DNA from 2 places in the Idiomarina sp. X4 genome. Region 1 is predicted to be linked to the other one. Evidence: predicted binding sites of a transcription regulator. Region 1 holds the regulator's gene; the other holds the start of a gene.
The links. The regulator ArgR, encoded in region 1, controls arginine synthesis, uptake and breakdown. The targets are predictions, from matches to a motif close to ANTGAATANNTATTCANT.

Region 1 (16,649 bases):
CGGGTATTACCGGACGTTGTCTGGTGATGGTAACCCCCGACGCAGAGCGCACCATGCGTACGCATTTAGGGATTACAGCGGACTTGTCAACGACAGAAATCGATGATCACGCTATTGCCGCGGCCAACTACTTGTATATTGAAGGGTATCTGATTACCTCAGATATCGCCCGTGGCGCTATTCAGCATGCAAAAAAAGTCGCCCGTGAAAACAATACCAAACTGGTCATGACTTGCTCAGATCCGGCCATGGTTAAGTTTTTCCGAGACGGCATTGACGAGATTCTGGACGGCGGTGTCGATTTAATGTTTTGTAATCGAGAAGAAGCGGAATTACTGACGGGTAAAGAAGATCCTCAAGCTGCATTGAGCGTATTATTAGAGAAAGCTGAGACCGTCGCTATAACGCTGGGCAAAGACGGCGCTATTATTGCCGATAAGGAGCGCCAGGTTCATATACCCGGTGTACCTGTTAAAGCGATTGATACCAATGGCGCCGGCGATATGTTTGCAGGTGCTATGCTGTACGGGTTGACTCAAGGTATGTCATTAGAAAACGCAGGCCGTTTAGCAAGCCATGCGGCGGCTGAGTTGGTCACTGAATTTGGCGCTCGCTTAGACAAAGCACGCCAGCAGCAGTTGATTGAACGCGTTATGAACGCTGAAACCGCATAGAATTCACGAAAATTACTGAAAAGAGAGTCGTTATGAGTGTAGAAAATTCACAAGACTATAAAGTCGCTGACATTAGCCTCGCCGAATGGGGCCGCAAAGAAATTGCTATCGCTGAGTCGGAAATGCCGGCATTAATGACTATTCGTCGTAAATATGCGGCCAGCAAGCCTTTGGCGGGCGCGCGTATTATCGGCTGTATTCATATGACGATTCAGACAGCGGTGTTAATTGAGACATTGCTTGAGCTGGGCGCAGAAGTGCGCTGGTCTTCGTGCAATATTTTCTCGACTCAGGACCACGCAGCTGCGGCAATGGCTGCCGCTGGCGTCCCTGTTTTCGCCTGGAAAGGTGAGACAGAAGAAGAATACGAGTGGTGTCTGAAGCAAACCTGTCATAAAGACGGCGAACTTTGGGATGCGAACATGATTTTGGACGACGGCGGCGACTTGACGCTGATGATCCACGACGAGTTCCCGCAAATGCTTGAGAAGATTCACGGCATTACCGAAGAAACCACCACGGGTGTTCACCGCCTGCTGGATATGCTGGAAAAAGGCACGCTGAAAGTCCCAGCCATTAACGTTAATGACGCTGTCACTAAGTCAAAAAATGACAACAAATACGGTTGCCGCCACTCGCTGAACGACGCCATTAAGCGCTCAACCGACCACTTATTGTCGGGTAAAAAGGCGTTGGTTGTTGGCTATGGCGATGTGGGTAAAGGCTCTGCCGCCAGCCTCCGTCAGGAAGGCATGATTGTTAAAATCAGTGAGATTGACCCAATCTGTGCTATGCAAGCTTGTATGGACGGATTTGAAGTGGTTTCTCCTTATATTGACGGTAAAAACAAAGGTAACGGCGAAAACATTAATAAAGACTTGCTGGGGAATACCGACCTTATTGTGACCACCACCGGTAATATGGATGTGTGTGACCGTTATATGCTGGCAGCGCTTAAGCCTACGGCTCTGGTTTGTAACATTGGTCACTTCGATAACGAAATTGACACCGCCTTTATGCGCAAGAACTGGCGCTGGGAAGAAATTAAGCCGCAGGTACATAAAATTTATCGTTCAGACGATGATAACGACTACCTGATTTTGTTAGCCGAAGGTCGTTTGGTGAATTTAGGTAACGCAACTGGTCACCCTAGCCGCATTATGGATGGCTCATTTGCCAACCAAGTACTGGCTCAAATTCACTTGTTTGAGCAGAAGTTCGCTGACATGGAAATTAAGCAGCAGGAAGAATATCTGCGAGTTGAAGTTCTGCCGAAACAACTGGACGAAGAAGTGGCACGTTATATGGTGCAAGGCTTCGGTGGTGTCATGACTCAGTTGACGCCAGAGCAAGCCAATTACATCCATGTTAATGTTGAAGGTCCATTTAAAACTGACGAGTATCGTTACTAATGAGCGAAGTCATTTATCGTCAAATAACGGCTGCCGATGAGGCGGCCGTTATTGATCTGGCCAACGAAGTTCATGGTGACAACTATTTAACACCAGAGAGTTTCCAGCATTATTTATCAGCAGGCACCGCCGGTAATGTTCAACTTAACTGGCTGGCAATAAAAGACGGTGAGATGCTCGGTGTGCGGCTGACACTAGCGCCCGGTCAATGGCCCATTGATAGCTTCTGCACACCATCTGAATGGCCATTTCCTGCAGACAAGCTGTGCTATTTTAAGTGTGCGGCGGTTTCAGAAAATGCACGGGGTTTAGGCATTGGTAAAACCTTATTGCAACGCAGTATCGATAGCGCTAAAGAGCTTGGCTGCCAAGGTGGTCTAGCGCATATTTGGATGCAAAGCCCCCAAAACAGCGCCTACGAATATTTCACACGCTGCGGTGGCGAAATGATAAAACAACACGGTAAGCGTTGGTACCAGGCTTCCGTCGAAGACGGCTACTATTGCCCAGTATGCAACGGCACCTGCTACTGCGACGCCGGTGAAATGCTGCTGAAGTTCGGCAATTAGCGAGCGCTGCTTTAATAGGTGGTGATTATGTATGATCCTTTGGTTAATGCGCCTCCGGGGCCGCATGATGCTCCTGAGCCAAGTTATTGGCAGAAGTCTACTGAAGCTGAGTTTCCGGCGTGTGTCGGCGACGTGCCGGAGGAAGTGGAATTTGCCGTTATTGGTGCGGGTTATACTGGCTTAAACGCGGCTCGGACGTTGGCTGAAAACGGTCGTTCCGTTGCGGTATTTGAAGCCAATAGTTTGGCTTGGGGCTGCTCATCTCGTAATGCCGGGTTTGTCATGAAAAGTACGGGGCGTTTAGGTCTCTCTGCCTGGGCGGAAGGTTTTGGTGAAACAATAGCAAAAGGAATAGCCTGCGAGCATCGGACTGCACTGAAGCTTATAACAGAAACCACTCAACACTGTCCTGAGCAGTGCCAACGCCAAAGTGGTGGCTATTTGAAAGTTGCCCATAAACCTGAGGCTATTAAAGCGTTACACGAGCAATACCAAAGCCTTAAGCAGTTTGAGCAACCCGTTGAATGGCTGGAAAAAGACGCATTAAGCCAGGTGATCAATAGCCCACAAGCGCACGCAGCGCTGCGCTTTACTGACTGCTTTGCCGTTAATCCGCTGTTATTGGCCGCCGCGACCGCTCGCAGAGCGGCCAGTGCTGGAGTGCAACTCGTTGAGCATTGCCCGGTAACATCTGCTGTTTCAATGGGCGACAAAGGTGTGTATTTAAAAACAGCTAAAGGCAATGTGCGGGCTTGTAAACTATTAGTTTGCTCCAATGGCTATACATCCCAACAGTTGCTTCCTAAGCTAGCCAGCCGTTCTTTACCGGTTCTTTCTAGCATAATTACCACACCGCCGTTGTCACCAGAGCAAGTTGACAGCATTCGTTTGTCGCCTGAGTACGCGGTAATGGATACGCGGGTGCTGAAGTACTACTTTCGTTTACTGCCGGATAACCGCCTGTTATTTGGTGGTCGCGGAGCCATTCAGGGTAAAAATGCTGAAAACTCGACGTTCGCCAAGCGCTTATTAAAGGCATTGCATCAGACCTTCCCGCAACTCAAAGACGTCACGCGGTGGGACAGCTTCTGGAGTGGCTGGGTGAGCGTGTCACTTGACGACTATCCTCGCGTCGGCAAGTTCAGCGACAACATATACGCCAGCATGGGGTACTGCGGCGCCGGTGTTAGCTTCAGCGCACTAGCTGGCCAACGATTAGCCGAGTGCGCAATGGGAGAAACGCTACCGGAGCTTCCATACTACCAGTCTCAATTAAAACCATTTCCCCTTCCCCAATTCCGACGCCTCGGACAATGGCTCTACTACCACTACGGCCGCCTGCTTGATTAGCTGTAACTAAAGAGCGCTGAGGTTGTAACAGGCACTATGAAGGACGCCAGTGAATACATCCCTGTAGGGCTTAGGCAGCGCCATCCTTGGCGCTGCACACCTCCATAGTGCCTGTTACAACCTTTGTCCGCGCTCTCTAGTTACCTACTTATTACAGACGCAGTGGACAGACTAGTCGCTGGCAAGCGTTATGAGAGTTAAGGCCTCTGTGACGGAGTGTCGAAGGCCATGGATGGCCTTCGTCAAGCCCTCATGGATGAGCTCGTCGCGTCTCCGACACAGAGGCCTTAACTCTCAAGCGACGCATGCGGCTTGACTGTCCCCCTCCCTACAGGCCGAAGACTATTTTCTCGCTTTTGAGGAGACGGGCTATGTATTTGATGAGCAGCAATGCGGCAGCCAGGGTTGCTATGGCGCTTACCACTGTGCCCATGACGTTAATCGACTCGCCGCGAATCAGAGACAAGAACGCTTGGTGCTGTCCGGTAAGCGGCAGGTAATAGAGTATCGGGTTTTTAAGCCTTGCAAACTCGACACCGAAAGAAGCGGCCATGGGAATGATCAGCAAAAAGCTGATATAGGTTTGTGCTTCCTTGAAATTCTTTGCCCTGAACGACACAAACAATTGCAGTGCGGTTGCGAACACGGCCAGCGGTACGAGCAGCAGGAACATAAGCAGCATCATGCCCACACTAAAGTTCACATTCATGCCTATTTCGTGAAGTGGCACGTAAGCAAAAATAATAGGGATGATTATCAGCGACAGGGCTGCACCAAACAAAGAAAAAGTAGATGCAGTCAACGTCTTACCGGCCACAATGTCCCATGTGCTTAATGGTTGGCTCAATAAGAACTCGAGTGAGTTCCGCTCGCGCTCGCCGGCACTAATATCGATAGCTACATTCATACCCGACCAAAACACCGACAAAATGATAAACACTAAAACAGAACCCATAATAATTGCGGCCTTAGAGCCTTTAGTTGCAGCGTCTTGCTTTTGCAGCTGAATGGGCTGTACAACGCGAGGGTCGATTCCGCGAAGAATAAGTCGGTAACTGGCTATTTGGCTACTGTAGGCCTGTACCGCTTTTTCGACTCGTTTAATGTCAGTTTGTTGCTTTTGTGAAGACCAGTCCGCTTTCAGCTCAATTTCAACTGGCTCAGCGACGGCGATTTTATCCGCCCAGTTAGCTGGCAAACTCAACACGATAGGCGTTTCATTTTCTGACCATTCGCCTTGTTTTTCGACAATACCATTTTCGTTTAAGAAGTCGACCAACTGCGGTGCGTGCTCTTTACCTTCGATATTGATACCAACATCCGCCTGGTCGGTTAACTGTGAAATTAAAAAGAAAAACGCGACGGCCATAAGCATTGGCCCAAAGAAAGCGTAAGACATTGCCGCGAACACTGAACGTTTATCACGTATTGCGTCGCGAAACTCTTTTTTCCATACGGTTGTTAAAGCACTCATTACGCCGCAATTCCTTCGTCCGTTCCTATAATTTTCACGAAAGCATCCTCGAGTTGTTCTTCGCCTGTCATCCGGCAGAGCTCTTCCGGCGTACCCTCAGCAGCCACTTTCCCGGATGCCATAACCACAACTCGGTCACACAACGCAGCCACTTCCTGCATGACGTGGCTGGAAAACAAAATGCAGGTTCCCTGGGCTCTTTGTTCACGCAGCACGTCGCGTAAAATACGTGTGCTCATGACGTCTAAGCCACGGCTTGGCTCATCCAAAATAAGGTGTTTGGGGTTATGAACCAAGGCTTGGGCAAGTGCCACTTTCATGCGCTGTCCCTGAGAAAAGCCCCCGGTACGGCGATCTGCGAGTTCTTCAATATCGAGCTTCTTAATCACTCGCTCAACCGCGTCTCTTCGAATATTGCCAGTTAAACCATGCAATTCCGCGAAGTATGCGACCTGCTCACGTACAGTCAAACGTTCATAAAGACCGAATTTATCCGGGAAGATCCCCAAGTTCTTACGAGCCCCCATAGGGTTAACGTTAGCATCCACGCCTTCTATCTCCGCCTTCCCCTGGTCTGCCTGAAGCAGGCCATAAATAATACGGAGGCACGTTGTCTTACCAGCACCGTTTGGTCCCAATAGACCCGTGATTTCACCATCGTTAGCCTGAAAGCTGAGGGAATTTAACGCCTGTACACTTTTAAAGGTTTTACTCAGTTTATCGACATTAATCATCCTACAGCCCCGCTCCATTTTGGTTTAGCACAAAAGGTTTCAGGCGTTGTTTTTGTAAACAACTGCCATCAATAGCGGTCACGTCAGCCTTTTCGATAAACTCAGCGATGAGCTTATTGGCACAGGTATGACTGGCAATAGTATGACTTGCGTTGGGCGCCGTCAGGTGCTTACTGTTCGGTAACGTCTTTGCGGCTAAGTCGCCCCAGGCTGGTGGTGTCACCGGATCCAATTCACCCGACAACAATAAAACCGGCTTATCACTAACGACTGGCTCAGACCAGTAAGAAGGTACGGGAGCCGACTTCCAGCCGCTGCACATATCAACAAAGGCATCACCGGTACGCCCTCCAATAAAGTCGTTGTCGCCGTCTTTTGCTAACAACTGCTCCGTTGCACGAGGTAAGTCTTCACTACAAACTACCGAGAGCATTAAGCCCAGGTAGATACTACTTTGTGACATGGTGCCCCCCATTAAGCCCAATACGGCTTTATAATTGCTTTGAGCGGCCGAGTGAATCGCATAAGGTAAAAGCTGACGTGTATTTGGATGATACAGTGCCATGCGAACAATTGAACTGAAACGTCCCGGTGTTAAATTTATCGTCATCGGTTCAAAGGAAAGCGGATCGTGCGCGTCTAGCAGAACATCCTGTCCTTCTAAAGCATTCATCACGTCATGATAATCTTGTTCTAACGTCGGGAATTTTTCCTGACACGCTACTTGCTCTTCGCAATTACGTAACATTGCATCAAAAGCTTGAGCCCCGTGCTGCCCAAACGGGCCAATAACCACCTGCGGTGGCGCTACGGCGTCTAACGTTGCCGTACGTACAGACTCCGGAGCTTCTCGTAAATAGGTCAACCCGACTCTCGTCCCATAAGAGCCTCCATATAAATTGACTTGCTGAACACCCAGATGCTCACGAACTTTCTCGAAGTCTTTAACAGCGTTGACCGTATGGTATTGCGTGGTGTCTGTGTCTGGATATTGCTTAAGACAGTCGCTTGTGAGCTGAGCCAGCTCTTGCTCGTCGTCACTTCTGATGAGCTCATCAGGACGGTTTATGTCGCATTCGAGAGGATGGCTCTTTCCCGTACCCCGCTGATCAATAAGCACAATGTCACGCTTTTGACGAACGGTATCGAACATGCGGGATATCATAGGCGCCAGCTCAGTGGCTGCCTGACCTGGCCCTCCCGCCAAAATAAGCATTGGATCCGGCTTTGCACCTTCCTGAATAGCAGGTAGTACCGCGTAATGTATACCAATTTGCCTGCCTTGCGGCTTTTCATAGTTTTCAGGCACCTGAACAATGCCGCACTCAAGTCGTTCTTGTATTCCCGGCAAGTAGCATTCGCTGTCGGTTGAATCCGTCACTTCGTGTTGCTGTTGAGCGTATGCGCTACCACTTATGGCAGCCAATAACAGCAGCGGTAGGGAGACTAGCTTCCACTGTTTCATAATCAGTCCAATTGAATTGAATCACAGTGAGTTATTGTCGTTGAGAAGTGAAAAAAATAAAAGGTAAGTGACTGAAAGAATTGTTAGTAGATGTAAAAAAGCCCGCAAACTTAGCTTGCGGGCTTTCAAGTACTCAAATTAACTGGCTATTAAAGGCCTGCGCGCTCTTTAATTGCTGCCGCAATAGGCGAGCCTGCATGGCCATTAGACTGAGCCCACTCATAATCGCCTGAGCTTTTTAACTCGTCTACTGATAGGCGTCCAACAATGAACTCTCCAATGTCTTGTGAGCCATTTGACATTGCGAATTGCAATAGACTTTGACCGTTACACTGAATACCTGAGTAGATGTCACGGACACGCACACGTGAGTCACGTAACTTTTTACGCATACGCATAGTGTCGTCACCTTGTACGTATGTACAAAGGCTTAACGCCAGCTCATTCGCTTCTGCGCTTTTTGAAAAAGTTGCGCCAGTTGCTGCAACCGCAGCCATCAAGGTGCCTAATACAATCGCTTTCATCTAAAACCCCATCACAAGATTGTTCAAAAATTCATCAGGATGATACTACGATATGAAGCTCTCTGCAATGGGGGGCAAGTGATGTAAGTAACTGAAATTATAACGTCTTATTAACGTTTCCTATCGAAAATAAGGGTAGTAAAGTCATTGGAATTACGATCATTTGCGGCAAAGTCTTGCCGCTCTACCTCTTGCCAATCAGCGATTTCCTCGTAGTTAGGAAAGAAAGTATCACCGTCAACATTTAGGTCTATTTTAGTAACATATAAGCGGTCTGCCAGCGGTAAAAAATTTTCATAAATTTTTCCACCACCAATGATCATGACTTCTTCTACGGGACCGGCTGCCGCTATCGCTTGTTGCGGTCCATTAACCCAGAGTACTTGACCATCATGGGTTTCTCGAGCTTCTGAAGTTCTGCTCAGGACAATATTTTTACGACCGGGTAATGGGCGGCCAATTGATTCAAAGGTATTTCGCCCCATAACAATTGGCTTACCCAAGGTAATTTTTTTGAAATACTGGAGTTCGTCAGGCAAATGCCACGGCATTTTATTGTCTTTTCCTATGACTCTATTGTCTGCCATTGCAACTACAAGCGATATTTTCATCCAGAATTACCTTCGTATAGCCTGATGCTATTGCATCAGGCGGGATTTAAGCTTCAACATAGAATCTAACGTAATAACGCCAGGCTACTTCTGATAAATGACTTCGACGCCATGATCGTCGTCGTCGTCATCGTCGTCTTCATCATTATCAAAGTGTTCATCCATAACATCTTCGTGATAACTGTCCCACTTAAATTCAACCGGATCGGCTTCTTCCTGCTCTTCCATATGCGGTACGGGCAAAGTTTCAATATAGTTCATGACTTCGCGACACAGTTCTTTCGAACCTCTGCCTTCCAACGCCGCAATCTGGAACACAGGACCATCCCAGTTCAACTCTTTCACTAATGCATCAACTTGCTCCTGGACTTCTTCATCTAAGACCAAGTCAACTTTATTAATGACTAGCCAGCGTGGTTTTTCTGCCAGTTTCGGGCTGTACTTTTCTAACTCATCAATAATGATACGAGCCTGTTCAGCCGGATCCGTTTCATCAAACGGTGCTAAATCAACTAAGTGCAATAGCAGCCGGCAGCGCTCAAGGTGTTTTAAGAAACGAATACCTAGCCCTGCACCTTCTGCAGCCCCTTCGATAAGTCCGGGAATATCAGCTATCACAAAACTCTGTCCCGGCGCCGGCGTTACAACACCCAAGTTTGGAACCAAGGTGGTAAACGGATAGTCGGCGACCTTCGGTTTTGCTGCAGATACTGAACGAATAAATGTCGACTTACCCGCATTTGGCATACCTAACAGACCAACGTCGGCTAGCAACATCAACTCCAGCTTCAGGTTACGTACTTCTCCGGGCGTGCCGTCTGTTTTTTGGCGTGGCGCGCGGTTCACGCTGCTTTTAAAGCGAGTGTTGCCCAAGCCATGAAAGCCGCCTTTAGCAACCCGCAGTTTTTGTCCATGTTTGGTCAAATCGCCAATGACTTCGCCGGTATCAATATCAGTCGCACGAGTTCCCGGAGGAACCGTCAAAGTAATGTCGCTGCCTCGTTTACCGGTGCAATTCTTACCCATACCGTTTTGACCACGTTCCGCTTTATGGAAACGTTCAAAACGATAGTCGATAAGCGTATTCAGGTTTTCATCGGCTTGCAGGTAGACGTCACCGCCATCACCGCCGTCGCCTCCGTCTGGACCACCTTTCGGTATATATTTTTCGCGGCGAAAACTGATACAGCCATTACCGCCGTCACCGGCGTCGACACGAATTTCTACTTCATCAACGAATTTCATCGCAATCTGCTACTTATCACTCATTAAATATTGTGCAAAATTCTAGCACATAAGAAAAAGCCCCGCCGTAATGGCAGGGCTTTCGAACCGAAACTTTTCAGTTTATGTCGAGGTTATTAGTCAGTAATAACGCTCACATATTTACGGTTATTCTTACCTTTCGTTTCGAAAGATACCTTGCCTTCAGAGGTCGCGAACAACGTGTGATCTTTACCGATGCCAACATTGCTACCAGCGTGGAAACGTGTACCGCGCTGACGAACCAGGATGTTACCTGCAAGAACCGATTCACCACCGAAGCGCTTAACACCTAAGCGTTTACTCTCTGAATCGCGACCGTTTTTAGTAGAACCACCAGCCTTTTTATGTGCCATGTCGTTACTCCTTAATTAGCTATTGATACCAGTGATTTTCACTTCAGTGAACCACTGACGATGGCCTTGTTGGCGACGAGAGTGCTTACGACGACGGAACTTAACGATTTTAACTTTATCGCCACGACCGTGATCAACCACTTCTGCTTTCACTTTGCCACCGGATACGAACGGAGCACCGATTTTTACGTCGCTGCCGTCAGAAACCATCAAAACCTGGTCGAATTCAACTACATCACCGGTAGCTGCTTCCAGTTTTTCCAGGCGGACGATTTGGCCTTCAGACACACGGTGCTGCTTACCGCCACTTTGGAATACTGCGTACATATTATTCTCCACAACCCTATTGGGTATCCAAATTCAAATCAGGGCGCGAATTGTACGTAATCCCGCCAACGATCGCAAGTCCTAATTTGCCGCCTTTAGAGTTTCCGAGCTCGTTGAATTAGTGTACCATCTGGTTTCCGTTAAATTTTGTAAATTTCAGATATCTATGATGGATATGCAGTCCATTAACGCATTAGCCAAAGACGACATGTTAGGTGTTAATGCGCTTATTGGTGAACAACTAAAATCCGACGTTGCCTTAATTAACCAGCTGGGTATTTATATCGTCAATAGCGGCGGTAAACGCCTGCGCCCTTTGCTGACCGTATTAACCGCCCGGGCACTGGACTATGACGGCAACGATCACCAAAAACTCGCCACCATTATAGAATTTATTCATACTGCAACACTCCTGCATGACGATGTCGTCGATGAGTCAGATTTACGCCGCGGGCGCAAAACTGCAAACGCTGTATTCGGTAACGAAGCCGCCGTACTAGTGGGTGACTTTCTCTATACCCGCGCCTTCCAGCTAATGGTCGACTTAGACTCTCTGCGTATATTGCGTATTTTAGCGGACGCCACCAACATTATTTCCGAAGGCGAAGTATTACAGTTAATGAACTGTAACGATCCCGATACCTCAGAAGCAAGCTACTTCGACGTTATTTACGGCAAAACAGCCAAGCTGTTTGAAGCTGCAACAGAGCTGGCGGGCGTACTGACGGGTCAGAATGAAAAGCTCACCGCTCAATTAGCAGACTACGGTCGCTATTTAGGCACGGCTTTCCAACTGGTCGATGACCTATTAGATTACACTGCCGATAGTGATTCAATGGGCAAAAATGCCGGCGATGACTTAGCCGAAGGTAAACCAACGCTGCCGTTGCTATACGCCATGTGGCACGGCAACGAAACCGAGCAAAAGCTGATTCGTGAAGCGATTGAGCAAGGTGACGGACGTAAGCACTTACAAACCGTACTAACCGCTATGGAGCGAACGGGTGCTTTACAGTACACCCGCGACAAAGCATTAAAAGCCGCCGAACAAGCGCGCGAATCCCTAAGCGAACTCCCCGACTCCGACTATAAACAAGCTTTACTCGCTCTAACCCATCTGGCAGTCGACCGAGTGGCGTAAGCGGGCTTGGAGAAAGGAAATGCCTTGGGGGAGCGGGTTCTGTTTCGGAGGACGCCCGTGAATACATCCCTGTAGGGCTTGGGAGAGGGCAGATTGCTCACTTGTTTCGCTTGAGCATTGATAGCTTTTGTAGCGGAGACGCTACGAGCTCATCCACGAGGGCTTGACGAAGGCCATCCCTGGCCTTCGACACTCCGCGACAAAAGCTATCAACACTCATAACGCTCACAAATAAGCAACCTGCCCCCTTTTAGCCATTTCTGTAGCCTGATGCTATTGCATCAGGTGGGTGTTTAAGCGTCTCACCTGATGCAATAGCATCAGGCTACATACCTTTCAGTAAGTAGCGCGGAAATGTTGGGGCGGCTATTACAGGAGCGTCGAAGGCCAAGGATGGCCTTCGTCGAGCGCTCATGGATGAGCTTGTAGCGTCTCCTGTAATAGCCGCCCCAATATTTTCAAAAGCGGATTGCTGAAAGTTTTTTCAGCTTAGCTGGCAAAGTCGATGCCTTTTTGGATATCGCCTTTCAGACCGTCGAGCATGTCGTCCATGCATTTTTGTTCGAAAGCACTTAGCTTGCCGTAAGACAGAATTTCTTCAGCGCCGTTTTTGCCTAAGCGTACTGGCTGCGCGAAGAACTTAGCGTTATCGCCCGGACCTTCTACGTAGGTACACTCAACAGTGTCCTGACCTTGCAGGCCTTTCAGCAATGACAGAGCAAAGCGCGCTGCAGCCTGACCCATAGACAGGGTTGCTGAACCGCCGCCGGCTTTTGCTTCGACAACTTCCGTACCTGCATTCTGGATACGGTGAGTTAAGTCTTTAATTTCTTGCTCGGTAAACTCAACGCCTTCAACTTGTGACAGTAATGGCAGAATCGTTGTACCGCTGTGACCACCTATAACGGGTACGTTCACGTTTTCTGGGTTCAAACCACGCAGTTCGCCAACAAAGGCTTCTGAACGGATAACATCCAGAGTGGTGACACCGAACAGCTTACGCTTGTCGTAGCAGCCTGCTTTTTTCAGAACTTCAGCAGCAATTGGCACGGTGGTGTTTACTGGGTTGGTAATGATACCAACACAAGCGTCAGGACAGTTGTCTGCAACACCTTGTACTAAGTTTTTAACGATGCCTGCGTTCATGTTGAACAGATCAGAGCGATCCATACCTGGCTTACGTGGTACGCCAGCAGGAATTAATACGATGTCGCTGCCAACTAATGCTGACGCAAGGTCGTCTTTCCCGAAGCCTGTGACTTTTACGTCGGTAGGGATATGGCTTAGGTCAACCGCAACACCTGGAACTACTGGCGCAACGTCATACAAAGATAACTCTGAACCTGCTGGAAGTTGTGTTTTCAAAAGTAATGACAATGCCTGGCCGATACCACCGGCCGCACCTAATACGGCTACTTTCATCTCAGACTCCGTTTTGTTTGTCGATTAGAACTGCATAAACATGCAGAATTTGGTGCAAAACTGTACTTGAATACGCTGTTAAATACAACTGACCCGCCTTTTATAACAAAGCTCGAATAGCGTCACAGAATGCAGTAAACTGGTCGCATTATAGCATAAAATGACAGTCAGGAAGCGGCACGATAATGGTGAAAGATCAATTAATTGACGCCTTCAAAACGTTACTGCGTGAAGAACGTTACGGCTCACAAGGCGAGATAGTTAACGTACTGAAAGAGCAAGGCTTTGAGAGTGTTAGCCAGTCAAAAGTGTCGCGTATGCTGAGTAAGTACGGCGCCGTCAGAACCCGTAACGCGAAGCAGGAAATGGTTTACTGTCTGCCGCCCGATTTAGCGGTGCCCTCGACTAAAGCACCATTAAGCCAACTTGTACTGGATATTCAGCATAATGATGTGATGGTCATTATTCGCACCAGTCCCGGCGCCGCTCAACTCATTGCTCGTTTACTCGACTCGGTTGGTAAAAAAGAAGGCGTACTGGGAACCATTGCCGGCGACGACACTATTTTTATCGCACCGGTGAAAGTACAGGATATTGACTTCACGCTGCAAAAAGTCAAAGAACTGTTTGCGAATCAGTCTGTACTGCCGTCTTCTTGAGTGCTCGGTAACTCACGGTTTTCAGATAAAAACCGTATCGACGGCACAAAGAAACTTGAATTTAACACCGCCTGAGAGTAATCCAGCACCGGATCATACTGCCCTTGTTCATCGGCGTAGTAACGAGTCTTCAGCCACTCGACCACACTCTTTGGCGCATGAGAAAAATACATACCCAATAACCCTTGTTCACGTAAGTCTCCCCAGGGCATGTTCTGCCGCAACAAAGGTATTGGCTGCTCTTTCTTGTCCATCAACTTCGCTTTAGCGGCGTGGGTAACGCCATCAATCATTGCCTCCGGCAACCGTTCACCGGAGACTTTTTCCCGCCCCATGAGCTGCTCTTGTTTTTCAGGGCCTAAATAATCCCATCGGCGCAGGTCATAACGAATTTTCTGGACAAACAAATAACTGCCATCAACAAAGTCGCTATCGTCGTTTGCATTAATAAGCGCGGCCTGACGTTTACGCATGCCCCTTGGGTTATCCGGCGCATCAATAAAGCCCAGCAGGTCACGCCCGTCTAAATAACGAAAAGAGCGGATTTGCTCTGCCACCTCAATGTCATAACCAAACCATTCCATAATGGTTCTGCCAGCGAGATAATTGGCGTCAAAGCGGTCACATCGAATATGGATAATAAGATCGAATGGTTGTCGCGGTGCTTCACGGTCGGCATCACTGAGCTCAGGAAAGGTCTGTAAGTGTAACGGTCGTTTATGCGGATACAGTATGTCCCAATATTCCGCCCCTATACCGACAAATCCCGTCAGCATGGCTTCCGAGAAACGGGCATCGAGGTCCTGGACAATAGAGGGAAACCTCGACAACTTGCGGCGTAAGCTCTCGACATCGTCACTCATGACATGACAAAACAAGGTTAAGCCGTGCAAATTTGGCTCGGCGTATATCCCTGATTGCGCTTTATCCACCCTTTTCTCCCGTTTAACTATTATTATTGTGAGTTCACTGCATTGTTTTTTACATTAACTCATGCAAAAGGCATTATAGAATGCCTGTATTCGTTATGACACCGCAAGGAAAAATCATGCGTAATCTGATTCTTATTGGAAGTTTATTAGGGTTAACCGCCTGCGCGACAACAACGTCACAGCAACCGACCCAACAAAACGTTGCACAACAGGGCGTTGCTGAGCAATTTCATCAGTTGGCAGACAGCATCTGGGAAGGTATGAATGAATCCGGCGATACCGAGCTGACCGATATGTCCCCGGAGGCGCTTAAGGCTCGATACCAGAAACAGTCAAAGTGGCTGGAGCAACTGGACGCCATTAACGTGAGTCAGTTAAGCGATGAAGATAAAATTAACCACGCGATGATTCGCTATTCGCTAAAAAACCGTGTCGACGAATACCGCTTCAATGCGCATTACATGCCGCTAACCGCTGAAGGCAGCTTCCATAGTTCACTGGCGTTTATGCCGTCATACACGTCTTTTAACTCAGTTGAAGATTATCAGAACTATATTTCAAAGTTACGCAGCATTCCGCGCTACATGGAGCAACAGACACACTGGCTAAGAAAAGCGATAGACGAAGGTTACACACAGCCAGCAGCAGCTATGGCAGGGTTTGAAGAGAGTATCTTGGCCTACATTGTTCAGGACGCCAAAGAAAGCGTTTACTTTTCGCCATTTGCACAGCAGCCCGGCTTTGTCGACGACGTTGAGTGGGAAGCATTAAAAGCTGACGCAATAACCGCCATTGACGAGCAGGTTATGCCAGCGTACGACGACTATTTTACGTTTATGGTCACCGAATACTTACCGAACGCACGCGAAAGCGTTGGTGCCAGTGAACTGCCTAACGGTGAAGCGTTTTACCAAAACCGTATTAAGCATTACACCACACTGGATATGACCGCTGATGAGATTCATGAAATAGGCTTGCAGGAAGTCGCTCGTATTCGCGGTGAAATGCTCGAAGCCATTGAAGCAACCGGCTTTGATGGTGACTTTGACGAGTTCGTTGAGTTTCTGCGTACTGACGAGCAGTTTTATCCTGAAACCGCAGAAGAATTGTTGCACTATGCGGCTTGGATAGCGAAGAAGATGGATGGACAGTTACCTAAGCTGTTCAAAACCTTACCGCGTAAACCGTATGGCATTGCTCCTGTTCCTGAAGAGATTGCGCCGAAGTACACCACAGGCCGTTACTCAGGTAGTAACCGCGATGACCGCGCTGGTTTTTATTGGGTAAACACTTATGCATTAGACCGTCGTCCGTTATACCAGATGGAAGCGCTGACGTTGCACGAAGCAGTCCCGGGCCACCATTTACAAAATGCCATTGCGGGAGAGTTAGAAGACTTACCTGAGTACCGTCAGCAGACTTATATTTCCGCGTTTGGCGAAGGCTGGGGTTTGTACTCTGAATACTTAGGCCTGGAAGCCGGTTTCTATGAAGATCCATACAGTAACTTTGGTCGCCTAAGCTATGAAATGTGGCGTGCCGCACGCTTAGTGGTGGATACCGGTATGCACGCTAAAGGCTGGAGCCGTGAGCGGGCAATGGACTTTATGGCCAACAACACCGCGTTGTCGTTGCATAACGTGAAAACCGAAATTGACCGTTACATTACCTGGCCAGCTCAAGCGCTTTCTTACAAGCTGGGTGAGCTGACTATCAAACGCTTGCGCGCTGAAGCA
Region 2 (16,649 bases), 800 kb from region 1:
GCGCTTTTTCCGGAAGCAACATCGCTTCGTCAATGCTGCGCAATAACGTTATTTGTAGCAGCATTCCCGGACGCAAGCGCTCGTCGTCGTTGGTGATTTTAGCTCGGACACGTACCGCGCGGGTCACCGGATCGATGCGTGAATCAATACTGGTTATGCGACCGCTGAAAAGTTCTCCCGGGTAAGCGCGGCTGCGGGCCATCACTTCCTGGCCAACCGCAATACTGGCAAAAAAGCGCTCAGGTACGCTGAAATCGATTTTTATCGGCTTAATATCGTCTAAGGTCGTGAAAACATCACCCGGGCTGACTAAAGAGCCGGGACTGACCTGCCGAATTCCCACTCGTCCGGAAAATGGTGCGTAAATTTTCATTTCCCGCAACGTCGCTTCAGCGACTTCCAAGTCAGCCTGTAGGCCGTTGACTTTAACTTGTTGTTCATCAAGCTGTTGCTGTGAAGCCGCATTTCCACGACGCAACTCGCCAATGCGGTCTAATTGGCGCTTTGCTTCTTCTAAGCTAAATTTAATTTGCTGGACACGAGCCACTTCTTTGCGGGCGTTAAGCTCCGCTAAAAGTTGCCCTTCTTTTACCAAATCACCACTGTCGAAATAGATTTTTTCAACAACGTCCTGGGTCTGCGCCGTTATTTCGACGGTCTCATTAGCCATAGCCGTACCCAGAGCTTCGATAGTATCCCGAAACTCACTGACTTCCGCCTGCTGAACCTTTACCGGTACAGCCTGCTGCTCTCCTTGCTCTACAGTCTCTTTTGGTGGAAACCCAAACAAGTACACAGCTGCCGCTATTAAAACGACAACCACAATAGTAATTGGGTTAATCCAGGTACGCTTTGCCATGTTGACCTCTAAACGCTTGTGTCCAACGGTTTTAAACATAGCCTATTGTACGGAAAACACCGCCATAAAGGCGGTGCACTTAACGAGGATTATCGGTCTTTAATCGCAAATTCAGTATTTTAGTTGCGACATTACCCGATAGCTACTTGTGGTATTGCGGACTGTGCTTATGAATGGCGTCAATAAACGCTTTCGCATGCTCCGGGTTCACCTCCGGGTGAATGCCATGCCCCAAATTAAAGACATGACCCTCTCCATGACCAAAGCTTTCCAGTATTGTCTGAACTTCCTGTTCAATGCGCTCAGGTGAGGCGTATAAAACACTTGGGTCCATATTTCCCTGCAACGCTACCTGACTGCCAACGCGAGCTCGTGCATCTGACAAGTCAGTTGTCCAATCAACACCAAGAGCGTCAGTACCGGTTGCAGCCATTGCTTCTAACCATTGGCCGCCGTTTTTAGTGAATAGCGTCACCGGCACTTTACGCCCGTCCGCTTCACGGGTCAGTCCTTTTACGATCTTTTCCATGTAGGCCAGTGAGAACTGCTTGTAGTCCCGGGGCGATAAAACACCACCCCAGGTGTCAAATATCATGACTGACTGCGCGCCAGCGGCTATTTGCGCGTTCAAGTATTGAGTCACTGAGTCGGCCAGTACGTCGAGAAGCATGTGCATTGCTTCTGGCTCCGCGAACATCAGCTGCTTAACTTTCGAGAAATTCTTAGTACTGCCGCCTTCAACCATATAAGTTGCTAGCGTCCACGGGCTGCCGGAAAAGCCTATCAATGGCACTTCCCCCTGCAGTTCACGGCGAATCATCCGGACTGCATCGGTCACATAACCAAGCTCGTCTTCCATATCAGGCACCGACAAGTTCTTAATCGCCGCCATGTCTCTTACCGGGTTCTTAAATTTAGGCCCTTCGCCGGCTTCAAAGTACAAACCAAGACCCATAGCATCCGGAATGGTTAATATGTCACTGAATAAGATAGCAGCATCGAGATCAAAACGGCGCAACGGCTGTAGCGTCACCTCACAGGCCAACTCTGTATTGCGGCATAACGACATAAAGTCGCCAGCTTCGGCCCGCACCTCTTTGTACTCTGGTAAATAGCGCCCTGCCTGACGCATCATCCACACCGGTGTACGGTCAACGGGTTGCTTCAATAAGGCTCGAAGGTAACGATCATTCTTTAGCGCTGGCGCCGTCATAACTCATCCATTTTCAACAAAATACTGCGGCGCATTTTAACAGCGAGCGCGCCCGCACTCCATGAAAACTTATAGCTACTTACTTTCTACCTCTTTAGAGCTATATCAATAAGCGTGCGGGCGATCGTGCCATGCGGTGGTATTTGCGGTAAGTCGTCTACCGGAAACCAGTCGCCAGTAACCAATTCATGCGGGTCAATATGCAAGTCACCAGACTCCCATTCAGCGGTGAAGCCCATCATTAAAGAGTGTGGGAAGGACCAGGGCTGACTCATATGGTACCGAATATTTTTAACACGGATTCCCGCCTCTTCGTAAACCTCACGCTCAAGCGCCTGTTCTAAATTTTCACCCGCTTCAACAAAGCCCGCTAAAATGGAATATAGCCCGGCTTTATGCCTTTTGCCCTGGGCAAGCAGTAATTCATCACCTTTAGTGATTGCCACAATAATGCAGGGCGAAACACGCGGATAACAACGATGGTGGCATTGATGACAATGCATCGCCAACTCCCATTCAACACTTTGCATCCTTGTGCCACAGCGACCACAAAACCGATGGGTATTAAGGAAGTCGCTGAATTGACGGGCGCGCCCTGCCATCGCAAACATTTCCATGTCCTCAGGGCTTAACAGTTGTCGTAACGGCGCAAAGTCACCACCATTGAACTGCTCATCCATGTAATCCGCCATGACCAGATAGCAAGTTCTCTCACGGATTTCGCCAATTTCAATCACCTGATATTGCGTTAAATCCGGAAACGCGAGTTCATTAAGCGGTCCAAAAGGAACTTCACCATCATGCGTCAGAAAAACATGATCAGCGCTGACGACAAACCACCAGGCGGGTTCATCAATGGCGGGAGTTGCGTATAAAGTGGCCATATTTACGTTCTTTCTTCTGTAGGACGATTTTTGCGTAAAACCTATTGAGTTCTAACGACTGAGAATTTACATTGATGACTGATATCAATAACGGAGAGTATCATGTTAAGCCGTAATGAACAGGCAAAAAAGCGCTGGGGTGGCGCTCATAAAACGATTGATCACTGGCTGGAAGAGCGTCAGGACTTACTGATCAATTACTTCAAGCTTGCCGCTCTGCCACCCTACGAAAACAGCCATAAAGGTTTGCCAGACGTCGTTGATATCCGAAATTTCTGCGGCCAATTGGTTGATTATGTGTCCAGTGGTCACTTTGAAATTTATGATCAGATTGTTCGCGAAGCAAGCAGCCAGGGGCACTCCGTTGATGACTTAGCGGATGACTTATTCCCGCTCATTTCAGATACAACTGATATCGCGCTGGACTTTAATGATAAGTACGGTGATATCGACTCAACAAATAATTGCGATAAATTTGATCGCGATTTATCGGCCTTAGGTGAAGCCATTGAGCTTCGGATGGAATTTGAAGATCAGCTATTGAACCACCTGGAAGAACACCAGCTGATATCAGCATAACAATAGAGTTGTAGCCTGATGTTATTTACATCAGGCTACGTCTGGTTCTGGTATTACTGCTCTGTTTCGCCTGCAGGCGCTTCTTCAGTATTTTTCACGTCGAGCAACTCAACTGTGAAAATTAATGTCGAGTTCGGTGGGATTTGACCACCACCCACTTCGCGCTCACCGTAAGCAAGCTCAGCCGGAATAACGAAACGATACTTCGCCCCTTCTTTCATCAACTGAAGGCCTTCGGTCCAACCTTGAATAACACGGTTTAACGGGAATGACGTTGGTTCTCCGCGCTCGTAAGAGCTATCAAACACTTCACCGTTAATTAGCGTGCCTTCATAGTGAACTTCCACCATGTCTGTTTCAGAAGGGCTGTCACCTTCACCTTCCTCAAGAACTTCGTACTGAAGACCTGACTCAGTTACTTGAACGCCTTCTTTTTTCTTGTTCTCTTCAAGGTACGCTTTACCTTCTTCAGCAGATTTCTGCCCTAAAACATTTTGACGCTGTTCCATCACTTCCTGGCGCATTGCCGTCAGAATTTCTTCCGCTTCTTCGTCGCTCAATTGAGGGTCACCTTTAATAGCGTCGACAAAGCCCGCGATGATGACATCGCGTTCAAGAATAAAGTCAGCTTCTTCCTGACGTTCTAAGTTACGAGCAATAAAGCCACCAACCGATGAGCCCAATGCGTACGCTTGTTTGTCTTTTTCTGTCTGCAACTGAGTGTCGTTTGCCGGAAACTTCTCTTGTGAGCAAGCGGCTAACGCCAGGGCGACCGCTGATACTGCCAACGGCTTCATCAGATGTTTCATTGTTTTCTCCAATTATCGTCTTGCATCCTTTCGGACTATGTCATAATAGTGTTAGTGAACAGAACCATACTACACAACCACAGGGGAGTTGCCTATGCCTTTTATAAAGCTTAGCGCTATACTGCTATTCACTTTAGCGGCAAGTGCCTGTCAGCCTTCCCCTGACAAAATTCATAAAAAAGTTCATGCTGAAAACGGCACCTATGCTGCCGATATCTCCGATGATGCATCATACAGCTTGGTATCCACAGACGAAACCGGGTTGCTGCTGTGGCCTCGCTATGCCAATAACGCCAAATATCAGTGGGAACACGAAGAAGGCGAAGTCTCACAAATTATTGACGTCGATATCGCTGCAGACAATAGTGTCGCCGTTGCCGCATCACGTTACGAATTTTCTATGTGGGACATAGAAACCGGCAAAAACCTGGGTTTTTGGAGCATAGGTAACGGTCGAATCCAAAACATCGTTGTCAGCAAGTCCGGTGGCACGGTGGTTTTAGGTAAGCGTGATGGAACGCAAGTCGCATTTAACCCACAGTCCGGACGACGTATTGAGTTTTATGGCCACACAGAAGCCGTCAATGCTCTGGATATTTCACCTAATGGCTTCTATGTACTCAGTGCATCTAACGACTACACGGCTATTTTATGGGACACACGCAGCGGCCAAATCGTACACCGGTGGGAGTACGAAGGTCGCATGACACAAGTTGCCTTACACCCTGGCGGAAAATACGCATTTGCAGCTGACTCTACTGACAACGCGGTTATAAGAGCATTACCAGGCGGAGAGGAAGTTAGCCGCCTTAAGTTTCCTGACCGCCAACGTATTTTCAGTGCCGCTCGATTCAGCCAGTCGGGTGACTACTTAATTACCGGTGCCCCGTCACGCCGAATTGCTTTGTGGGATACGGCCACGGGCAAACTTTTGAGTGATTGGCGAGTCGCCTTACGGGACGGTGGACGTCCGAGTAATGCGGCAGTTCTTGCGGTGGTATTCGACGAAAAGGAAAACACCGTCGTTAGCGAGAGTTCGGCAGGGCTGGTTGAATGGTGGGAAATTGACGTAACAGGTAGTAAATAATGGATTTAAAAAAAGTTGAAGAACAAATGGCTAATCTTGAAACGCAATTAACGTTTCAGGAAGACACCATTGAATCACTGAATCAATTAGTCACTGAGCAGACTCATCAAATGACCGAGATGCAACGTCAAATTCGCTGGCTTGGTAAACGCCTGAAGCAGATGCAAGAGCAAAATACCACGGATTCCGACCCCGCGAACGAACCGCCACCACCACATTACTAATATTGATCTTGCGGGTTAAGCAACGTATAACAAGTGTTCTGTTTTAGTTTGCGGGAATGTTATGTCATCAAAACATCCAATTATAGCGGTTACTGGGTCTTCGGGTGCCGGTACGACAACGACCGGTCAAGCCGTTCGGCATATCTTCCGTTCGCTAGACGTGAGCGCGGCTTTTGTCGAAGGTGACAGTTTCCACCGCTATTCCCGCCCGGAAATGGACTTAGCTATTCGCAAAGCGCAGGAGCAAGGTCGCCATATTAGCTATTTTGGCTCTGAAGCAAATGACTTTGATCGTCTGGAGTCCCTTTTCCGCTCTTACTCGCAAACCGGCCAAGGTAAAATCCGCCGTTACTTACACAGTTTTGATGATGCTGTGCCTTATAATCAAATGCCCGGCACTTTTACACCTTGGGAAGAGCTGCCGGAAAACACCGATGCGCTTTTCTACGAAGGTTTACACGGCGGTGTTTGCGGCGACAGTTATGATGTGGCGCAATATGTCGACTTGCTCATTGGCATGGTTCCCATTGTTAACTTGGAGTGGATTCAAAAGTTAATCCGGGATACGTCTGAGAGAGGTCATTCCCGAGAAGCAGTCACCACAAGCATTGTTCGCAGTATGGAAGACTACATTCACCATATTGTGCCGCAGTTCTCACGTACCCATATTAACTTCCAGCGCGTGCCTACTGTAGATACGTCCAACCCATTTAGCGCGAAGGACATACCGTCACTTGATGAAAGCTTCGTGGTCATTCGTTTCCGCGGAATTAAAAACGTCGATTTTCCGTTTTACTTACAAATGATAGAGGGGTCATTTATGTCCCGGACCAACACATTAGTCGTTCCGGGTGGAAAAATGGCGTTGGCAATGGAGCTAATTCTAACGCCATTGATTGAACAAATAATGGATAGAAAAAACCAAGTTCGCCGACAGGTCGACTGGATTTCCAGCCAACAGTAATTCTACGCTTCTTCGATACGATAACTATGAGTGATGTTGACTGAGGCTTCCAGCATTTTAGCCACCGAGCAGTATTTGTCAGCTGACAGTTTGACCGCACGCTCAACATGACTTTCGCTGACGCTTTTGCCAACCACCACAAACTCAATATGAATGTCTGTAAACACTTTGGGAGTTGAGTCAGCGCGCTTACCAGAAAGCTCACAGTAGCACTCGCTGAAGTCCTGACGGGCTTTTTGTAGGATACTGACAACATCAACAGAGGCGCAGCTGCCAGCGGACATTAGCACCATTTCCATTGGGCTGGGTGCTTTACCGGGCGAATCTCCATCCATAATGACTTGATGACCGCTACCGGAAGTCGCCACAAACGTCATATCTTCATGCCAGCTCACTCTTGCGTTCATCGTGTTATCAGCCATTATTGTTCCTTGTCATCTTAAAAAGGTTTATACGCGGTATTCTCGCAGGTGTTCGTCAAACAAGTTTTTGACCAGCCCAACAAACTCATCAATGAAGGCTTCCTGCTCTGAGGTAGGGTGAGTATCTAGCACTTTGGAGAGAACTTCTTCTAGGTCATAAACGATAGCGTCGGTTTCACGGACTATGTCGAGCCGTTGTTCCTGACTCAGTTCGTTTTGCTCAAAAACAGCCATCATGCTCATGGAAAGCTTTTCTTCCATTAAGTCCCGCAGCGTATAGTCTGCGGTTTTTTCCTGAGCGCTTTGGTCAGAAAATAACGGTAACTGCCCCGTTAAGTACTGAATCAGCTCAATGTATCCGTCGTTTTCTACTATCATCTGACTCTCTTTATGTATGCGGTTGGACAACCATTCAAATTGCCCAACCGCTAAAGTAGCACAGATTGTGACTAGAATTTAAGTCCCGGTGCTAATGACTCAGGTAACGTCATCGAGTCAGCCTCGACAGAGGCAACTGGGTATGCACAGTAGTCAGCCGCGTAGTAAGCGCTTGCTCTGTGGTTGCCACTCGCCCCAATGCCACCAAATGGAGCAGCGCTGCTCGCACCTGTAATTGGCTTGTTCCAGTTCACAATGCCTGCTCGAATGTGCTTAAAGAAGTAGCGATAGGTCTGCTCGTCGTCACACAAAATGCCTGCCGACAAACCATAGCGCGTGTTATTCGCTTCTTTAATCGCGTCATCAAGCTCTTTATAGCGATACACTTTTAGCAACGGGCCAAAGTGCTCTTCGTCTTCAAGACCTTCAACGCCGGTTACATCAACAATACCCGGTGTCACAAACCCTTTTTTAGAGTCTTCCTGCTTCATACGAACCAGCGACTTCGCACCTTTATGCAAAAGCTCATTCTGTGCATCGACCATTTCGCCGGCAGCTTTAGCAGAAATCATGGCGCCCATGAAAGGCTGCGGATCTGCATCGTAGTCATCAACCAAAATATTTTCTGTGACTTCCACTAAGCGTTCCAGCACTGCACGACCTTGCTCGGAATCTTCAATGAACAATCGGCGCGCACACGTGCAACGCTGACCAGAGGTGATAAAAGCGGACTGCACAATATTATGAACCGCAGCGTCAATATCAGACACATTTTTCACCAGTAATGGGTTATTCCCCCCCATTTCCAGCGCTAAGATCTTGTCCGGGCGCCCACCAAACTGCTTGTGCAGCAAGTGCCCAGTATTCGACGAGCCGGTAAAGTACAAGCCATCAATTTGTGGATGCGCAGACAGCGCTTTACCAGTCTCAACTTCACCTTGTACCAAGTTGATTACGCCGGCAGGTATACCCGCTTTTTCCCATAGCTTAACCGTTTCCTGAGCCACCATTGGGGTCAACTCACTCGGTTTAAATACAATGGTATTTCCAGCGATTAACGCTGGCACAATGTGACCGTTTGGCAGGTGGCCCGGGAAGTTATAAGGCCCATAAACCGCAACAACACCGTGAGGTTTATGACGAATAAAAGCTTTCGCGCCAGGCATTTCATTTTCAACCGTTCCAGTACGCTCATGGTAAGCCTTTTCTGAAATAGCTACTTTGCCCATCATCGCGCCAACTTCCGTGCGAGTTTCCCAAACGGGTTTGCCCGTTTCTTTCGCCATTGTGCGCGCCAAGTGCTCTTTGTTTTCTTCCAGTAACTCCGAGAATTTTTTACAAATTGCCAAGCGCTCTTCGACAGACTTATCAGCCCACTCAGGGAAAGCTTCACGAGCGGCCATTACCGCCTTTTCAACTTGGTTGGCACTGGCTGATTCACCAGACCAAATAACTTCATTGCGAGCTGGATCAACCGAGTCGAATTTCTGGCCTTCGCCCGCTTCCCAAGCTCCGTTAATAAATTGAATACTGTTCGTCATAAATTTAACTCCTGCTTAAAGTGCGACAATTCGAACGTCGTCGCCGTCACTTAAATGCATTTTTTCGGCTTGCTCGTTATCAATAATCAGCTCATCTGCACCTTCTGCTAACAGCAGTTTGGTGGCTCTAAAGTTTTCAAGCTGAGTATTGCAGACAATATGTGGTACCGCAGCCTCTATGTCGGGCACCTGCTCTTTGACTCTAACGTTCACAAGTCGGCTGTTTCGCACGCTGCTTAAGTTACACACTTCCGCTTCTACTGTTGGACCTGCATCAAAAATATCGACAAAGCCACGGAAACGGAAACCTTCCGACTCAAGCAGCTTCAGCGCAGGACGCGTGTTATCATGTACTTTTCCGATAACCGCACGAGCGTCTTCACTCAACAAATTCGTGTAAATTGGAAAGCGTGGCATTAGCTCAGCAATAAAGGTTTTATCGCCAATACCGCTTAGATAATCCGCTTTTGGAAAATCCATTGAAAAGAAATTATCTTCTAGCCAAGTCCAAAACGGCGAGTCACCATTGTCGTCGGAAACCCCACGCATTTCTGCAATCACCCAGTCGCTGAAACGCTGTTTAAACTGGGCCAAAAATAACATACGGAAACGCGACAACGTACGACCGTTCATGTTGTGACGGTATGGTTCGCGCAAGAACAAGGTGCACAACTCTGACACCCCCGTGTAGTCATTACACAAGGTCAAAGTTTCCAATGCATTATAGATATTAAGTTTTTCTGAATGATGCACGACTTTACCGAGACGGTAATGCCAAAATGCTTCATCCAGACCCACCGCAGCTTCAATACCACTCACACCCGCGATGGTTCCGGTTTCGGTGTCTTCCATCACAAACAAGTAACTTTCGTCACCCGGTGTTTCGACGCTTTCCTTTCGAAAAGCTTTTTGGGCACGATCAATACGACGCTCTAATAGCGACTGATCGACGGGCAACGAGGTAAACCCGTGGCCCGACTCAATCGCACATTGATAAAGCGCTTCGTAATCCGACGGCTTAATGGGTCTGATTAGCAACATAAAAACGCCTCAGTAATTAGCCAGCAACCTGAGCAACGGCTTTTTCAAAGCGTTGCAGGCCTTCTTTAATATCGTTTTCAGAGATAATCAGCGATGGTGTAAAGCGCACAACGTTTGCGCCTGCTACCAGCACCATAACACCGTGCTCTTGTCCCGCTAACAAAAACTCACGCGCTTTGCCTTCGTATTGCTCGTTAAGCGCTGCGCCCAACAACAAGCCCTGGCCGCGAATTTCGCTGAACACATTATACTTGTCATTAATGCGTTGCAGTTCTTCTTTGAAAAGCTGTTCGCGTTTCTTAACGCCATCTAATGTTTCTTTGGTGTTCACAATATCGAAGACAGCTTCTGAGACCGCACAGGCCAGTGGGTTACCACCATAAGTACTACCATGCGTTCCTGGCTTCAGGTGCTCGGCAATTTCTTTGGTCGTTAGCATAGCGCCAATTGGGAAACCGCCGCCCAGCGCTTTCGCTGACGTTAAAATGTCAGGTGTTACGCCTAGCTGCTCGTAAGCGTACAGTGTGCCGGTACGGCCAAAACCGGTTTGAACTTCGTCGAAAATAAGCAATGCGTTATTCTGGTCGCACAATTCACGGACAGTTTTTACGAACTCAACGTCTGGCGCTACAACACCGCCTTCACCTTGCAGCGGCTCCATCATAACGGCACACGTGTCTTCAGAAATAAGCGCTTTCAACGCTTCAGCATCGTTATAGTCAACGTGTTCAACAGCACCTGGTTTTGGACCGAAGCCGTCTGAGTACGCCGGTTGACCACCAACGGTTACCGTAAAGAAAGTACGACCGTGAAAACCTTTAGTAAAAGCAATAATCTTTTGCTTATGCTCGCCGTGCTTTTCAATCGCCCAGCGACGCGCCAGCTTAAGTGCCGCTTCGTTGGCTTCTGCGCCAGAGTTTGCGTAGTAAACACGGTCAGCAAAAGTAGCGTCTGTTAATTTTTTAGCCAAGCGAATAGCCGGCTCATTAGTAAATACGTTACTTAAGTGCCACAACTTTTGGCTTTGCTCTTGTAACGCTGACACCATTGCCGGGTGACAATGACCTAAACAGTTAACAGCAATACCGCCGGCAAAATCCACATACTCGCGGCCGTCTTGATCCCACACTCGGGCGCCTTCGCCTTTAACTGGGATCATTGACGCTGGGTTGTAGTTTGGAACCATAACGTCGTTAAACATTTCGCGATTTACTGCCATTTTGTCTGTCATTACTCTCGTCCTTATCGCTCATGCGAATTAACAAAGGTGTCAACAAATGAATGTCTTGAAAAGGGCGTTATTATGCCAAAATTTGACCACCTTGTCTGTGTTAATTAGTTTCAAAACCCTTTTCACATCAGCATTTGGGAATTTATTGCGTTTTAATTGAATAGTTATGCTTAAGTGTCAGTACTCACTGAATCTTTACTCACACTTTTTTCCTTAAATTTCCTTTTGTAAAATTTATTAACAACTCTGTATCATGAATTGCATTGCAATTTTTCCATTCTTCTTTTAGCCTGAACTTATCCTTATACAACTTCGGCAGAGGCTATGGAAAAAGAAACACCGACAATACCGGAATCATCTCAGCCCCATATGAAGTTAAATTACTTACGTCCGGGCGATATGATCGACGTTGAGTTTGCATCTGCCACCAAAGTACGCACCAAGCTTCAACTTATCGGATTTGACAGCGGCCACTACTTGTTGTTGAAGCAACCTAACCCGAAAACTGACGGCAGTTATGTTGACGTTTTGTATGAGGGCAATCCCGTCATCGTTCGATTAGTTTTAGAAGGTGAGACTGGTGAATGTATTGCCTTCAAAAGTAAAATACGGGCGGTAACCAACTTTCCTTTCCGGCTCGTTTACCTTGACTACCCTAAAGAAGTTGAGCAGCGCGCGTTGCGGGCTCAAAAGCGCGTCAGCACCCACATCCCAGTTGATGTTACCTCAGCAGCCGTTCAACCCGGAGAGCGTAAAAAACTTGCCAGCGGTGTCATTGTCGATATTTCCTCAGCAGGTTGCCGAATACTTTTTAAAGCTCAAAACGCAGCTGGGAATGTAACTCACATGAATATCAAGGTAAACATAGGTTCAGGGTCGCAAAGAGAGCCGTTGACACTGTCCGGCCAAATTATGAACCAGCGTAAAGAAGTGGGCCGAATCGGTATTGGTGTTCGTTTTACCGACCCGGAAGAGCATATAACCGAAGTGTTTAGTCACCTGCTCATTGACACCGACTTCGAATGTTAGTCAGGAACAATGATTGGCGGACGTTTTAAACTCACGTTATTTAGCCGGGCGAGCGTTTCCGCCGACACCGAATACTTGTTCAATATGTGCTTACCTTCTTCCAGACTCGCTAAGTCGACTTCCCGCATCATGCGGAATTCACAATAAGCGTTTGCCTGGGCTAATACCTCAGCATACTCGGAATCATAGTGAGGTGTTGTTCTGTCTGCTTGGGTAAAATCGAGCAAATGCTTGCTGACTGGCACCCGCTTCAACCCCCAGCCTTCGGCAACCAAATAACTCACTTCTTTATCTTTCTCTAACATCAAGTCCCGCAAAAAACGCTCGTCCGGCGTTAACTGAACAAGCGCATTATGTCGTTCCGGAGACTTGTCGTTAACTGAGGCCATCGCGAACTCACGCTGCACGTCATCAAACAGCTTCAAGTACAGCTTAGTTAGCGCGATTTTGCCCAGCTCATGGAACATCCCCATGGTGTAAGCCAAAATCGGATCTTTTAACTTTCTTTCCACCGCAATGTTATGAGCCGCTATAGCGGTACCCAGTGAATGCTCCCAGACTTTTCTGCGAAACAACGTAAACGGCTGTGTCGACGGCGGTAACCAGTTTTGCATAATGTAAGCTGGTGCCAGTAACCGAAGGTTCTCGGTACCCACAAAACTCATCGCCACCCGCAAGTTATCAAGTTTTACCTGCTTGTTACGATCAATAAACGGTGGTTGATTAACGGTACGCAGCAAGCCAGTATGAAACCAGTCCATACCCTGCACGATAGATTCAATACGACGCATTGAAGCGGCTTTCAGACTGAGGGTATCGAGAAGTTCAGGCAGTTTTTCCGGAAGAGGGATTAAACGCTCGCGAACATAGTCACCGTCTTCAATTGTTTTCAAGGCACGGTGATAAATTTCCTCATGCAATTCTGCTGAAATTTTATCTGAAAAACGTTGGCGTGCTTGCGCCTTTCTGTCACGCTCTTCGTAGTTTAGACGCTCTACCTCAAGTAATTGACGGCGCTGCTCCTTCTCCTCGTCTTCAATACCATCGGCCGCAGAGCGAGCTTTACGCGCAAACGGAAAGCTAATTAAATAGTTAATAAACCGTTTCTCAAGCCGCAATGCGGGGTCTTTACTGCCACCTTCCGTGGTATTTGAAAAAAAATGAAACATCAATGCTCGCCTATGAAGTGTTTACTAGCGTAAGTATCGGCAATTTCAGTGCTTAGCAACAGTTACCAATCATCGTATATAACGTAAAAAATTCGCTAACAGATTATGTCCCTGCTTAGTCATTACCGACTCGGGATGAAACTGAACACCAAAAAGTGGCAGTGCCTTATGTCGAATCGCCATGATCTCTTGCAGCCCCGTTACGCTTTTGGTTTCGGCATCAACAGTAAATGCTTGAGATAAGGTATCCGGCGCAACAACCAGTGAGTGATATCGCGTCACGTTCATGGGGGTGGGTAACCCCTCGAACAGCCCTTGGCCTGTATGCATCAGGCTAGACACTTTGCCGTGCATTACTCGTTCCGCACGAACAACGGTTGAACCAAACACTTGAGCTAATGCCTGATGCCCCAGGCAGACACCCAATATGGGAAGCCTATCCTTAAAAGCTGCAATGGCTTCCAAAGAAACTCCAGACTCGTCGGGCGTGCAGGGTCCCGGAGAAATAACGAGAGCCTCTGGGTTTAAGCGCTCAATGTCTGCTACGCTAATTTCATTATTGCGGAAAACCTCAACCGACTCGCCCAGCTCGCAAAAATAGCGAGCCAGGTTATGAGTAAAAGAATCAAAGTTATCAATGAGTACAATCATGTACCGGCATTACGCCTCTGGGTAAGGTACAAATCCAACGGCGTTATAAACATCTTTTAAAGTTTTAGCGGCAGCTTCGCGTGCTTTATCGGCGCCCTGTTTCATAACACTTTGCAAGAATGCCTGATCATTGCGCATCTCATGGTAACGTTGCTGAACAGGCTCTAGCATAGCAACCACTGACTCCGCCACATCCACTTTCAAGTGCCCGTACATTTTGTCTTCATACTCAGGCACTAACTCGTCTATCGACTTACCTGTTGCGGCAGACATAATGCTCAGTAAATTAGATACGCCAGGCTTTTCAGTTGGATCAAAGTAAATACGCGCCTGTTCATCCGAGTCAGTCACCGCTTTCTTAATTTTCTTAAGGATTTTCTTCGGCTCTTCCAATAGACCCACAAAGTTGTTCGGGTTGTCATCCGACTTAGACATTTTTTTAGTTGGGTCTTGCAGCGACATAACCCGCGCGCCCACTTTCGGAATCATAGGCTCAGGAATCGTAAAAATATCACCGTACAAATTATTGAAACGCTCTGCGACATTACGTGTCATTTCCAGATGCTGCTTTTGGTCGTCACCCACCGGCACTTCATTTGCCTGATACAACAAAATATCAGCCGCCATTAATGCGGGGTAGGTGAACAAGCCCGCATTAATATTATTCGCATGACGCTGCGACTTGTCTTTAAACTGAGTCATGCGGTTCAGCTCGCCCATTTGCGTGTAGCAGTTCAACACCCAAGCCAGCTGTGCATGCTCCGGTACGTGCGACTGAATAAATACGGTGCTTTTCTCAGGGTCTAAGCCGCACGCCAAATAAAGCGCTAAACCGTCTAACGTCGCCTGCTGCAGTTGCTCAGGCTCCTGCCGAACCGTTATTGCATGCTGGTCAACGAGCATAAACTTACAGTCATGCGTGTCCTGCATATTCACCCACTGACGCAACGCACCAATGTAGTTTCCAATAGACAACTGCCCTGACGGCTGACAACCACTTAATACAATTGGTTTCGACATTCTTCTTCTTTCCTCTACGAGCCTGTTACTGCAGCAATTTCATCACGCATGGTCTGTATGACACTGGCATAATCATCCGCATTAAAAATAGCCGAGCCTGCCACAAACATATCTGCGCCCGCTTCTGCTATTTCACCAATATTTGAAACTTTGACACCGCCATCCACTTCCAAACGAATATCACGACCACTGTCATTAATTCGCTCGCGCACCGCTTTGAGCTTATCTAACGTTGATGGAATAAACGATTGACCACCGAAACCCGGGTTGACCGACATCAGCAAAATCACATCAAGCTTGTCCATAACATGGTCTAAGTAGTGCAAAGGTGTCGCTGGGTTCAATACCAGTCCAGCCTGACATCCATGCTCATGAATGAGTTGCAAAGTGCGGTCCACATGATCAGACGCTTCCGGGTGGAAGGTAATAATAGAAGCACCGGCTTTTGCAAAATCAGGAATAATTCTATCCACCGGCTTAACCATTAAATGCACGTCGATAGGCGCTTCAATGCCATAGTCCCGCAATGCCTTGCACACCATCGGACCAATAGTCAGATTCGGCACATAATGATTATCCATTACGTCAAAGTGGACAACATCGGCGCCAGCATTTAATACGGACTCAACTTCTTCACCTAAACGCGCAAAATCTGCGGACAGAATAGAAGGGGCTATTAAAGGCTTCATCGTTATTTATCCCAAGGTGTCAAAAGTGGCGGCTATTGTAGCAGCTAACCGCGGACAAAAAAATTCGTATCGATGACTGGAATTTTTACAAAATCGCTGATAAATTGTTCAGTCTAATGCTTTTGGGGGACGTTATGCGCTTATCTATAGTTACTCTATCACTGACACTGATGGCTCTTGCCTCAGTTGCAGCGGTAACGCCTAGCACTCTGTTTGCCCAGCAAAATGCCACTCAACAATGCCAACAACTCCTTGCCGGCAGTGAAAATAATCAGTTGAAAAAAGAATGCGAACTGGCAGCCGGAGAAGTCACTTGGGGTGACTGGTTAAAAGGTCACAGCCGTTCAGTACAGTTCCATTTTTTTGACCTAATAGAGCTTTTCTCGAGCTCTAGCGACGCTCAAAAAGAACGTTACAAAAACAACTACTCTCGTTAAGACGTACATTCATGTCTGAACAGCAGGAAAACACACAACAAAAACCCGGTTTAGTTAGCATGGTTGTCAGCGTACTGGCGGCGTTTTTGGGTGTGCAAACTGAGAAAAACCGCCAACGAGATTTCCAACATGGTAACCCCAAAGCCTATATCATCATTGGCGTTATTCTGACCATTTTGTTTGTTTTAGGTCTGGTTGGTGTGGTTAATTTAGTTATGGCCAACTTGGCATAATCCACCTGTCGCCTGATGCTATTGCATCAGGAGAGATCGATGAGCTTTAGAGCAAAGATCAATAATTAAGCATTGGCACAAGTGGCCATACCGCACCTGACGTAATAACGTCAGGCTACGGCGTCCTCATGAAGAGCCCTCATAGCCTCAGCGCCCTAATAGTTACGCAGCCTTGATGCCACTATGACG

Region 2: CWC33_RS07100 (aspartate aminotransferase family protein) is a predicted target of ArgR. The motif match lies at 11,388-11,405, and genes of this name have one in related genera.

The regions. Positions count from the first base shown of each region.
Region 1 is NZ_CP025000.1:680,822-697,470, forward strand. Features, by position in the region: gene CWC33_RS03255 (adenosine kinase) at 1-674, shown strand, start outside; gene ahcY (adenosylhomocysteinase) at 707-2,086, shown strand; gene CWC33_RS03265 (GNAT family N-acetyltransferase) at 2,086-2,655, shown strand; gene CWC33_RS03270 (NAD(P)/FAD-dependent oxidoreductase) at 2,683-4,005, shown strand; gene CWC33_RS03275 (ABC transporter permease) at 4,334-5,479, opposite strand; gene CWC33_RS03280 (ABC transporter ATP-binding protein) at 5,479-6,213, opposite strand; gene CWC33_RS03285 (alpha/beta hydrolase) at 6,215-7,678, opposite strand; gene CWC33_RS03290 (DUF3718 domain-containing protein) at 7,828-8,202, opposite strand; gene folA (type 3 dihydrofolate reductase) at 8,313-8,813, opposite strand; gene cgtA (Obg family GTPase CgtA) at 8,898-10,058, opposite strand; gene rpmA (50S ribosomal protein L27) at 10,175-10,432, opposite strand; gene rplU (50S ribosomal protein L21) at 10,448-10,759, opposite strand; gene ispB (octaprenyl diphosphate synthase) at 10,929-11,900, shown strand; gene mdh (malate dehydrogenase) at 12,390-13,322, opposite strand; gene argR (transcriptional regulator ArgR) at 13,508-13,981, shown strand; gene CWC33_RS03330 (Dyp-type peroxidase) at 13,957-14,913, opposite strand; gene CWC33_RS03335 (DUF885 domain-containing protein) at 15,030-16,649, shown strand, end outside.
Region 2 is NZ_CP025000.1:1,480,488-1,497,136, reverse strand. Features, by position in the region: gene CWC33_RS07160 (efflux RND transporter periplasmic adaptor subunit) at 1-859, opposite strand, end outside; gene hemE (uroporphyrinogen decarboxylase) at 1,002-2,072, opposite strand; gene nudC (NAD(+) diphosphatase) at 2,159-2,956, opposite strand; gene rsd (sigma D regulator) at 3,059-3,535, shown strand; gene fkpA (FKBP-type peptidyl-prolyl cis-trans isomerase) at 3,589-4,344, opposite strand; gene CWC33_RS07135 (WD40 repeat domain-containing protein) at 4,439-5,431, shown strand; gene CWC33_RS07130 (SlyX family protein) at 5,431-5,655, shown strand; gene CWC33_RS07125 (phosphoribulokinase) at 5,717-6,619, shown strand; gene CWC33_RS07120 (OsmC family protein) at 6,622-7,026, opposite strand; gene CWC33_RS07115 (DUF3802 family protein) at 7,069-7,419, opposite strand; gene astD (succinylglutamate-semialdehyde dehydrogenase) at 7,491-8,960, opposite strand; gene astA (arginine N-succinyltransferase) at 8,976-10,001, opposite strand; gene CWC33_RS07100 (aspartate aminotransferase family protein) at 10,018-11,220, opposite strand; gene CWC33_RS07095 (flagellar brake domain-containing protein) at 11,557-12,261, shown strand; gene CWC33_RS07090 (HDOD domain-containing protein) at 12,258-13,430, opposite strand; gene CWC33_RS07085 (anthranilate synthase component II) at 13,500-14,081, opposite strand; gene trpS (tryptophan--tRNA ligase) at 14,091-15,101, opposite strand; gene rpe (ribulose-phosphate 3-epimerase) at 15,116-15,790, opposite strand; gene CWC33_RS07070 (hypothetical protein) at 15,925-16,227, shown strand; gene CWC33_RS07065 (DUF2970 domain-containing protein) at 16,239-16,460, shown strand; gene prlC (oligopeptidase A) at 16,623-16,649, opposite strand, start outside.